DNA from 2 places in the Novosphingobium sp. BL-S-19 genome. Region 2 is predicted to be linked to the other one. Evidence: predicted binding sites of a transcription regulator. Region 2 holds the regulator's gene; the other holds the start of a gene.
What was found. The regulator LexA, encoded in region 2, represses DNA repair genes until DNA is damaged. The targets are predictions, from matches to a motif close to GTTCCNCNCTTGTTCT.
Positions count from the first base shown of each region.

Region 1: the regulator LexA is predicted to act here: its motif matches at 3,039-3,054, upstream of ACZ1JV_RS07900 (ImuA family protein).

Region 1 covers NZ_CM145497.1:1,874,558-1,880,191, forward strand. The annotation lists gene ACZ1JV_RS07890 (hypothetical protein) at 24-623, opposite strand; gene ACZ1JV_RS07895 (Y-family DNA polymerase) at 792-2,327, opposite strand; gene ACZ1JV_RS07900 (ImuA family protein) at 2,242-3,003, opposite strand; gene ACZ1JV_RS07905 (SOS response-associated peptidase) at 3,318-3,953, shown strand; gene rlxS (relaxase/mobilization nuclease RlxS) at 4,292-5,634, opposite strand, start outside.
Region 2 covers NZ_CM145497.1:1,180,968-1,186,601, reverse strand. The annotation lists gene ACZ1JV_RS05155 (AraC family transcriptional regulator) at 1-760, opposite strand, end outside; gene ACZ1JV_RS05150 (hypothetical protein) at 813-1,052, shown strand; gene moaC (cyclic pyranopterin monophosphate synthase MoaC) at 1,049-1,531, shown strand; gene ACZ1JV_RS05140 (molybdopterin molybdotransferase MoeA) at 1,531-2,751, shown strand; gene lexA (transcriptional repressor LexA) at 2,864-3,562, shown strand; gene ACZ1JV_RS05130 (ComEC/Rec2 family competence protein) at 3,726-5,634, opposite strand, start outside.

The sequences.
Region 1 (5,634 bases), 690 kb from region 2:
TATTCTGGCCGCGAACAGACGGATCAGGCGGCTTCGGATTGCTTTCGTTTTGGAATGCCGGCAACGCCATCTACGAGCCAGGCCGCCAGTCGCCAGAACACTTCGAGTCCGGCTATAACGGCTAAAGCGGCACCGAGCGTATCCAGAATCCGCTCCCGCCAAATATCATACGACTGCTTCTCTGCGATCACGGCAGCCTGTCGATCGACGTCGGAGGTTGGATCGAAACCGGCTGCCATTCCTTGGGCATACCGCGTGGCATCGGGGCTGTCCTTGGGCCAGCCGGTCCACCCGCTCCCCTCCTCGCTGACGGGGATCAGCATTTCGCCTTGATCTGATACGCGCGATTTCAAACACAGCCGCGCAAGAATGGGGATTCCGCCCGCCATGCGCTGGATGTCCTCGAATTCACTTGTTCCAGGATGCCTACTGCTAAGTGAGGCGGGTTCGGCCTCGCAGTCCATATGCTCGTCGATCTGCCAGGGGCTGTTCGGGCCATCGATCGCGAAGCCGACAACCACGTCGGGCTGGAAGTTGACGAGAACCGTCGCTGCAACACCCGCCGCGCCAAATTGCAGCAAACGTACGACACGAGAACCCCACTTGTACCACCTAGCTTGCATGTTCCCCCCAAAAAAACGCCTGATCCGCCGCGCCCGATTGTCGTACGCGGTACAACATACGACCTAAAACAAAACGAAAAACTGCTGCTATCTCAAAGCAATCCCCCCATCGAGGATTGCTTACTGCAGGGCATTATTCGTTTGATTTCGGCCTTTCCCCCGCGTTTTTCAGGCAAAGATTCCATGCAGGAACCAGTCCTGCCCGCCGGTGGCGGCGTCCATGCCGTCGCCCTGCCGAAAGACCCAGTAGCGTGCGCCTGTCTCGTCCTCGACGAGGAAATAGTCGCGCACGCTTAGCCATTCCGCCTCGCTCAAATGCCATTCGCCATAAATGCGCTCGGGCCCGTCGGCTCGCTTCACACGCCGACGCACGCCGCGCCACACGAAATGAACCGGCGGATGGTCGGGCAAAAGCGCCATCGTCTCGATCGCCTCGGGCCTTGCGAAAAGGCGTGCCGGGCGCGGCCAGCGCTCGGGCCAGCGGAGCAACGTCGGATCCGACATCGGTGCGATACGCATGACCGAGCGCTCGGGGATATGGCTCTCGCGCGCGGCGACGCGGAACAGTCGCTCCTCGCCGACCCGATTGCCGAGGATATCGACGAGCGCCGAGACATCGGGAACGGGCTTGTCGCCGAGGCTCGACATGGTCCGAAGACCCAGCGGCTCGATCACCGGTGCAGCCAGCACCATGCGTTCGATACCAAAGCCTGGGTCGACGGTCTCGATTCTGTCGCAGAGCAGCCGGGCTAGCTGCTTCTTCTCCCGGCTCGCCTTGGCAAGACCGGCGCGGATGGCCTGGACGGCATTATCGACGCGGTGGAAACGAAGATCGAGCCGGCGCGCACCGAGCCCTGCCTCCTCCAACAATTCGCATAACGTATCGACCAGCTTGCGGGTGTAGCGCGCGATCGTCTCCGGGGCGCCGATCGGCTCGGCAAAGCGGCGCTCGACTTCGATCTGTTTCGGCGCCTCGACCGGTTCGAAAGGTTCCGACAGCCTCCCAAAGATCTGGTCGAGCCGCCGGCCGGGATCGGAACCGAACCGCAAGGCGAGCGAGGCGCGCGGCATTGCCTCCAATTCCGCGATCACCTCAATACCCAGCGCGGCCAGGTTCTCGATTGTCTTGGCCTCCAATCGAAGGGCCGCAAGCGGTAGCCGCGCGACAGCTTCGACAAGGTCTGCCGGATCGACAATGCCAAGTCCTTCAGGGCACAACATCTCGCCGCCGAAGCGGGCAAGCGCATGCGCAGCCCCGTAGGTCGGCGCGCAGACGGCGCGCGCGGCGGTCTCGACTTCGGCGAGCCGGCGCAGCATGTCGGCGAGCAGCCCTCTGGCCCCGCCATGGCTATGGGTTGCTCCGGTCACATCGAGCATCAAGCCTTCGGGCGGATCGAGTGCAATGAGAGGCGAGTATTTGCGCAGCGACCAGACCGCCAAACGCTCCAGCGCCTTCTCATCAGCTTGAGGGTCGGCATCCATAAGCAGCAAATCGGGCACCAGCGCCTGCGCCTGGGTTACCGCCATGCCTACGTGGAGGCCGAGAGCGCGGGCCGGCGCGCTCACCGCAGTCAACACGCGGCGGCGCCCTTCCACACCTGCCAGGACCAGCGGCGCGTCAGGCGGCGGTGCTTGTCGCCCAAGTCTGCGCCGCAGCCGGTCGATCGGCCAGGTCGGCAGGAAGAGCGAGACGACCTGTCGCATCGCAGGATTCCAGAAGAAAATCGGCGCTCTCGCCAGCCCGGCACCGGATGAGCTCGACGAACCATCGCGGCCGCCCGACGCCGGGGACCGGCAAGGCCTCGGACGGGACCGCCGTCACCCGCCAGCGCGTCGCAGCCGCTGTCGGCTGCCCGAAATCGGCCGCATCCTCGCGCCTACGCCAACGGCGCAGCGCGATCCCGATCGCGCCGCTGTTTTCCGCAGCCAGCAGCAGGCGGCGAGATACCGGCATCGAGAGCCGTGACACCTCGGCAACCACACCGCCGAGCCCGCCATGGCGCAGTCCCTCCTCGAAGCAGGCCAGCACCGAAGTCTCATCCTGCGCTTCAAGATAGATGACACGGTCGGGATCGAGCCCGGCCTGGGCGATGGCCGGTGCGAAGAGATCGGCCTTGGTCATGCACCAGAGAATCTTGCCTTCGGCGCGTGCCATGATCCCGGCAGCGAACAGTGCAGCCGCCGCGCCGTCGGTCACGCCCTGGGCGCCGCCGGCCACTTCATGCAGTGAACCCAGCGCAAGCCCTCCGCCGGGTAGCTTGGCATCGAGCGCTTCAAGACCGAAGGGCAATACCTCGCGCGCGCGCCTGTCCCCGCCTTCGATCTCGGCGATCCGGGCGCGCAGGGTATCAATGCGAGATGGTGACCCTCGCTCCGTCATGAAGGGCCTCCTTGTGGCTCTGCGATGGAAATTTCGTTCTTATTTTGTTCCATTTCATCTAAGAGTCAACGCCGCGCCTTGAACATCGCAACGCGCGGGCAGGAAAGGGCCCGGAATTCAGATAAAAAGGTTGAGCAAATTTGGGCCTCGTCGATACCCGCTGCTTCCCGTGCCGGACAGAGCGGGCAGTGGCGGCTAGCGGGCGAGCGAATCAGCCTGCGCCCGCCCTCAGAAGCGTTGCTCACCCTTTGTTGTACCTGCCTGCGGGCGTAGTATGGTTTTGAAAGGATGCTCCCATCTGCAACCTCTATCGCTTGACCACCCCTGCTAGCGCCATCGCCGCGCTTTTCGACACCGAGCCGTCGAGCGGGGCCAATTATCTCGAGGTGGTGGCACCGACGGACCCCGGCTTGGTAATTTCCCAAAGCCAAGTCCGGGCGATGGCCTGGGGCTTCCCGCGTACCGATCCAAGCAAATTGACCGGCGAGATGCTGAAGCCTCACCCCATCTACAATGCGCGTGCGGACAAGATCGGATCGAGGTTCTGGCGCGGGAGCTTTGCGCGGCGTCGCTGCCTCGTTCCACTAAACGCCTGGGCCGAACCGGAAGGAAAAAAAGGAAAGATGACCCGGACCTGGTTCTCGGTACCCGGCGAGGAGATTTTTGCAGTCGCGGGCATCTGGCGGCGTAGCGACGAATGGGGGCACGTTTTCTCGATGATGACGGTTCCCGCGCACGAATCCATGCTGGATCTCAACGACCGCATGCCAGTGATCCTGCGCCGCGAAAACTGGAAGACCTGGACCGACGGCTCGCCAACCGCCGCTCACGGACTTTGCAATCCATGGGAGCGGGAATTGCTGCGTGAGCCATCCGACGAGCCATGGTCCGACAAGTCTCAAATGGACAAGCCGCCGGCACCCTCACCGCAGTTGTCCTTGCCGCTGTAGCCGAAAATCAGGCGATCAGACGCACCAACCAGGGAAGCGCAAGCGCTGCCGCCAGGAGACCAGCTTCGATATATGTCTTCAATGGAAACGGTCCCGCCGTTCGGACGTCGGGCGAAAACCCTCCGCCCATAACGCGTTGATGAGGGCCTGCCCCGCCCTTTCGATGGCCTGCGTGTTTCCGGCAATATTCACGGCCTGCCGATAGCGTTGTGCTGTACGTTCGCTTTTCATGGAGGGCATGTAGAACGCCCGTCAGCAAGCGCGACCGCTGATGCATCCGGATTGGCGGCGCTTTGCATAAGCAACGCCCGCAAAAGTTGCCCGCCAACAAGCCCCGATCAAGAAATTTCCGGCCCGGAACGTCCACGTCCAAACTGCCAGTTGATACCGGCCTCGCGCATGATCCCGCCGGCCTGCTGCCCAAGCTGCTTCTCGAGTACGGGCCGCCATGGAACCAGGGTGAATTCGTGGCTGCGCTCGATGAGCGCGAAGCGCCCCGAAATACCATCTATCCTGCGGCTCACCTTGCCTTCGATCCAGTCGCCGGTCTTGGCCTCCGAGAACTCCTTCCCCAGCTCCCCGGAAAGGCGCTCGGCGATCCGGAGCAATTCGCGCCGCTGAAGCAACGCCAGGGTATGCTGCCGCAATCTGACGCCGCTCGGTGAAACATCGGCCAGATCCTGCTCGACCAGCCACTGCCGTCGCTGATCCAGGCCCGTGCGCACTTCGCGTCCGAACCCTGCATCGCGTATTGCCAGTCCTGACGGCGAGGCGAGTTCACGATCCAGCCATGTTGCCGCTTCCATGCCGGACATTCGCTCCACCGAGCCCGAGCCCAGGACCTCGACTGCAACAGGCCGGGAAGCGACATCTCGCTGCTCGAAGCGTTCTGCGACTTCGAGATGTTCGGACGAAATACGCCAGCTTCCATCGGCCTCACGGGTAACATCGGAGCGCGCTCGTCGCATCGCTTCAAGCCTGCGCACGTGGGTCTCGGCGAAAGCCTGGGTGACGGAGCAGTCGTAGCGTAAATGCCGCGCGATCGAATACCGCCCCTCGTTCGCCTGCGACACCTCCAGAACATTGCGATCGATATCCCGAACCTCCGCTATTCGCGGGATCACCCGTACCACCGCATCGCGTGGCAACGGCTCAACGGCCGTCGAGGGTCCAATGTCGATGTAGTGCGAACGTCCATCGATGCCGTCGACCAGCAGGAAATGACGATCGTGATGCTCGTCCGCCAGCCCGCGACAAATGACCCTGCCGACAAGCGGCCCAATGTCCGGCGCATAGATGCGCTGGTCCTGTCGCTCCAGTCTGGCGCGCGTGACCTCGCGCTGCATCAGGCGGATGATGTCGCCGCGCTCCCCCATAGCCCTAAGCGTTTCATCGAGCCTATCGGCAAGCTGCCATCGCCCGTCCCCCAGTTCGCTGGCAAGATCCATGCGCTTCAAAGCCTGCAGGCGTCCCGTCTCCAGTGCCTGGAAAAACGGATCGCGATCATGCGGCGAGACGCACCGATCGGCATCCATCCGTCCGATGAGCCGGCGGTCCAAGCCAGTGAAGCGCTCCTGCTCCATTTCCTGACGCAGCCGCGCCTCGATTTCGTGGCCTGCGCGCGGCCCGAGATCGAGCGACATGAGATCAACGGCGCGCTCACGGAAACCATGGGCAATAT
Region 2 (5,634 bases):
GAAAGTCGCGCAGGGCCTCGCCGCTGCCGGGCAGCCAATCGCGATAGAGATGCAGCGCGGGTCCTTCCAGATCCATCGCCGGGCCTGTCACGGCCAGAACCGCGCAGCGCCCGCCGGGGATTTCCTCGATCCTGACCTTATCGTCGCCAACAAACCATGAGGGCACGGACGCGCACAGCCATACCCGGTGATCATCTTCAGGTGATGTGCGCGGATCGGTTGGGAATACATTGAACGTGCGGCTTTTCTCCGGGGTAAATCCGGCATCTCGACGCCAGTCGATAAAGCGGCGAACGCTATCCCCGATCAGCGCAGGATCGCCGCGATGCTCCAACACCGCTACGCGAATGGGTGCGAATTCCCGGATTTCGACTTTTGCCGTCATCACGTCATTCATGGCTCTGCTCCTTGCTGCCTGAAGTGACGCGCTCACCGCTTCCCATGCCGACCAATCCGGCGAAGACCGAAACGCCGATGGCGTCTGGCCGAGCTGCGCACGGAATGCCCGCGCGAAGGCTTCGGGCGTCTCGTACCCGGCATCCAGCGCCGCATCGATCACCCGCGTGCCGGGCTTGAAGGCAAGCTGCATTCCGGCCCGGTGCAGCCGCGAAAGCTGCACGAAGCGCTGAAGCGGCATCCCGCACAGCGCCCGAAACTGTCGATGGAAGTGAAAAGGCGAAAACCCCGCCCAGGCCGCGATCGTTTCGAGGTCGAGCGCGGCGTCCGGCTCAGCCTCGATCCGCTCCACCACCTGCGCCATCCGTTCCAGATAGCGCCGCTGGAATAGTCCAGGTGATTTCGGGGTTTGCGTCATGGCCACCGTATTGGCACGAAGGAATCCGGCCTGCCTGACCGATCTTGCGGAATTCGCCTTGCGGTTCCTGTCCTACTGTGACGAAATCTGCCATCGCAACGCCATGACCAGTCGCCCGTTTTTCGTTGAAAGCGCAAAAATTCGCCAGTTCGGTGCCTTCCGCTATTTCACTTCAGAACCGTGTCAACTGTGTCAACCGACCTGTCACCTTGCAACGCACATGAGCCGCCCGAAATGACCAAGAGCCTCACCCACATCGATTCGGATGGCACCGCCCGCATGGTGGATGTCGGCGCCAAGCCGGATACCCAACGCCTCGCCATCGCATCCGGACTCATCACCATGACGCGGGAGGCGCTCGACGCGATCCGCGCCGGCAATGCGCCCAAGGGCGATGTGCTGGGAACGGCCCGGATTGCGGGGATCATGGCGGCAAAGAAGACCTCCGACCTGATTCCGATGTGCCATCCGCTGCCGCTCGACGCGGTCAACGTCGACTTCCGTTTCGAGGAAGACGGCATCCGCGCGATCGCCACGGCCTCGCTCACAGGCAAGACCGGCGTCGAAATGGAGGCAATTACGGCAGCTTCCATTGCCCTCCTGACGATCTACGACATGGCCAAGGCACTCGACAAAGGCATGGTGATCGGCGCGATACGGCTGATCGAAAAGCGCGGCGGCAAGTCCGGCGTGTGGATCGCGGCAGGCGCGATCTGATGGCCCGGCAGCCCATGCTCTCGCTGGAAGATGCCCAGGACCGCCTGCTGCAGCTTGTCGAGCCCACGCCGGTCGAGCGCGTCGATGTGCCCAGCGCCCTCGGCCGCTATCTGGCCGAACCCCTGGTTGCCCGGAGGACTCAGCCCGCGCGCGACATTTCGGCAATGGATGGCTACGCGGTTGCGGAAGGCGATACCGCCGGGCCCTGGCATGTCGTGGGCGAAAGTGCCGCGGGGCATCCTTACGAAGCCGCCGTCACGCCGGGGCAGGCCATTCGCATTTCGACCGGCGCCCTGATCCCTGCCGGCGCAGGAGGAGTCATCCTTCAGGAAGATGTCACGCGCGATCAGCATCGCGTCACCTTGACCGGCGAAGGCCCCACCCCGCTGCACAAACATATACGCCGCCAGGGTATGGACTTCCCCGAGGGGCGGGAAATCCTGCCGTCCGGCACCCGTATCGGCGCCGCCCAGGCCGCACTCGCGATCGTGGCGGGGCACAAGCACTTGCCGGTTCGAAGGATACCGCGCCTTGTCGTGATCGACAGCGGGGACGAACTGGCCGTGGATCCGGAATGCTGCGAACCGCATCAGATACCCGCCAGCAACGGCGCCATGCTCGCCGCGATGGGCCAAAGCCTTCCGGTCGCGGTCGACAGAATCGGCCCGGTGGGCGACGATCTCGACGCCCTGATCCGCGCCTTCGAATCTGCCGGTGACGCGGATGTCATCGTTACCAGCGGCGGCGTTTCCGTTGGCGATCATGATCTCGTTCGTCCCGCACTCGAAGCATGGGGTGCCGATCTGGATTTCTGGCGCGTGGCAATCCGGCCGGGCAAGCCATTGCTGGTGGCGCGAAAAGCGCGCGGCCAGCGCGCGCAGATCGTGATCGGATTGCCGGGGAATCCGGTCTCCAGTCTCGTAACCGCATACCATTTCATGTTGCCGGCTCTTCGCGCGTTGCTCGGCGCCCGCAGGCCTGCACAGATGCCGTTGCTGACCCGCTTGGCCGACGCCTTGCCGCCCAGCGGCGATCGACGCGAATTCGTGCGCGGCCTTTGGGATGGCGAAACCGTCAGCGCCCATAGCGTGCAGGACAGCAGCGCCTTGGTCTCTCTGGCCACAAGCAATGTTCTTATCGATCGCCCCGGCAACGCCCCCGCTGCCAATCGCGGGGATACGGTTTGGGTATACTTGCTCCAGAATGGCGGTATTGCTTGACGCTACCGGATTCGTTGCTTAATTGTTCCCTCATTGTTCGCGAATGAACCTCCATGTGTTCTTCGCGAAGGGAACAGACCGCCAATCTCGGCGAAGCAGGTGAGGCAGCCAGATGTTGACGCGCAAGCAGCACGAATTGCTCCGGTTCATTCAGGTTCGCCTTGAAGAAAGCGGGGTCTCGCCCAGCTTCGAAGAAATGAAGGATGCGCTGGACCTCAAATCGAAGTCGGGCGTTCACCGGTTGATTTCGGCGCTGGAGGAACGCGGCTTTATCCGTCGTCTCCCCAATCGGGCCCGCGCCCTTGAAGTGCTTCGCCAGCCTGACGATGTGACCAATAAGGCCCCTGCTGCCGCCGCCACGCCTGCGACACCGCGAGAAGCGCCCGCTGCACTGCGCGCGGCTCCGCGGGCTCCGGAACCGGCCAACGACGTAATCGAGATACCGCTACACGGCCGCATCGCCGCCGGCGTTCCGATCGAGGCAATCGAAGGTCAGGCGACGCTGCCGGTGCCGGCAGCCCTGCTGGGCTCGGGAGATCATTATGCGCTTGAGGTTTCCGGTGATTCGATGATCGAGGCCGGTATTCTCGATGGCGATCTGGCGCTTGTTAAGCGCACCGACACGGCGCGCGATGGGGAAATCGTGGTGGCCCTCATCCGCGGTGAGGAAGCCACCCTCAAGTATCTCCGCCGCGAAGGGCCAAAGGTTCGGCTCGATCCGGCGAACGCCGCATACGAGCCCCAGATCTACGGCGCCGGGGAAGTGCAGGTTCAGGGCAAACTCGCAGGCATTTTGCGCCGCTATCACTGACAAGGGGTACGGACCCGATCGCCGGACTGGCATCGCTGCACAGGCTCGCGACATTCTTGGGGTGTTTTCCAATCGGGTGAAAACACCGGATGGTTCGGAAAACGGGATATACGGGAGTTGGAGGGGTTGATCCGAGGCAGTCGGATCAACCCCTCCAAATATCTCACCAGCCGTGGCTACCATGGCTTTGGGCCACCGTTCGCAGCGCCTGACCTTCCAGATCTATAACGATCCCGCCCGTTTGCTTCAGCATGGGACGATCGATTTTCAGCCATCGCGGCTTGCAGCTTTGCGGCAGCGAGCGATCGGCAATGACGATATCCGCGCGGCCGCAGGCCCGTGCCAGCGAAGGGATCGGCACATAAGCATCGCTGCGCGCGATCAGAACATGCCACATCCTCTCACCTCGCCGGAAGGCCGCCGCGCAAAAGTCGTTATTGCATCGGACCTCACGCTGTCCGGGCAGAGCGAGCGGCAGTTCGCGCTGCCCGGTAACTTCCAACATGTTGTCCAGCGCATAGCCGCTTCTGCTCTCACGCAGGATAGCCAGGCGCCCATCCCCCACCGTCATGCCAATGTAATGGCCGTCACCACTCACCAGAATGTCGGGAGGACCGATCAGCGCCAATCCGGCGACACCCGCAAACGCCGGAACGAGACCGAGAAAACGCACCTTCCCCGACCATAAGGCCAGCCACAAACCGCCTGTGACGAACAGGAGAAAATGCCCCGCTCCCATCACCGGAAGGAGGCGAACCGCGCCGGGAATATCCGCAACGACGTGGGCAAGCTCAAGAAGGAGCGCAATGGCGTGGCCTGCAAGCCACCATACCGGCGCTCCAAGACCGACGACGTCGAGAAGGAGCGCAATGGCCACAAGGGGCATGACGGCGAAAGTCGTCAGCGGAATGGCCACGAGATTGGCCAGCGCGCCAAAAACGCCTGCACGGTGGAAATGATAAAGGGCAATCGGCATCAGAACCAGGTCGATCGCGACGCCGGTCACCAGCATCAGCGCTGCCGACCTCAAGACTCGCATCGGCACGCTTTCATCGCGTGGCGCCATCCAGCGACGCACCGGCGCTGCCTTCGCCACCGCGATCAATGTAAGCACCGCCGCAAAACTCATCTGAAAACTGGGACCGACGATAGCCTCAGGCCACAACACCATGACGAGAAACGCCCCGGTCGCCAGCATTCGAACCGACAACGCTTCACGCCCCAGCAACATCGCGCCCAGCACCAGCAGGGCGCCCGCGCAAGAGCGGACGGTGGGCACCTGCGATCCCGTCAACAGGGTATAGCCGATCCCCGCCAGACCACCCAAGGCCGCAGCCACCACCGGCAGGCGCCATCGCAGTGCGATCGCGGGGGAAAGCGCCAGCAAGCGAATGGCAAGAAAATAGACTGCGCCGATCACGGCGCTGACGTGAAGCCCGCTGATGGAAAGCAGGTGCGCCAATCCCGCATCGCGCATCGCCTGCGCGTCATCCGCGGCGATTGCGCCCATATCTCCCGTTGCAAAGGCTATGGCAATCCCGGCCTTTGTGCCCTCAAGCTGAGACCGGATATGTCCGGAGAGGTCGGCCCGCCATGCCGCGAAAACATCCGTCCCGTTCCCGGGCTCCAAAACCTCGACGGGTGCCAGCGCCCGTCCGGACGCCGAAAGCCCTGCAAACCAGGCAGCGCGCGCAAAATCGTAGCTTCCCGGCAGCATCGGAGCGGCAGGAGGGACCAGCCTTCCGCGAAACCGGATCAGGGCGCCCGTCTCGGGTGCCTGGCCCGCGCCCATCACCCCCAAATCATGGGGCAGGCTCAGCCGCACCTTGATCGCCCGGCCCGTGCCAGGCTCCCGCATTGCCAGCAGCAGACGGTTCTGACTGAACGCCGGCATTTCCTCGATCGCGAGCACGCGACCCTCGAACGTACCGGTCAAGGGCCGGGGAATCGGGGGCGCCCCGATCACCGTCGATCTCCCCCAGGCGGCCAGACAACCAAGCGCCAGGACGATCATGAACGACATTCCGGCGAGACGTAGCAGCGGAAAATTGTCCCGACCGTGCCGCCAGACG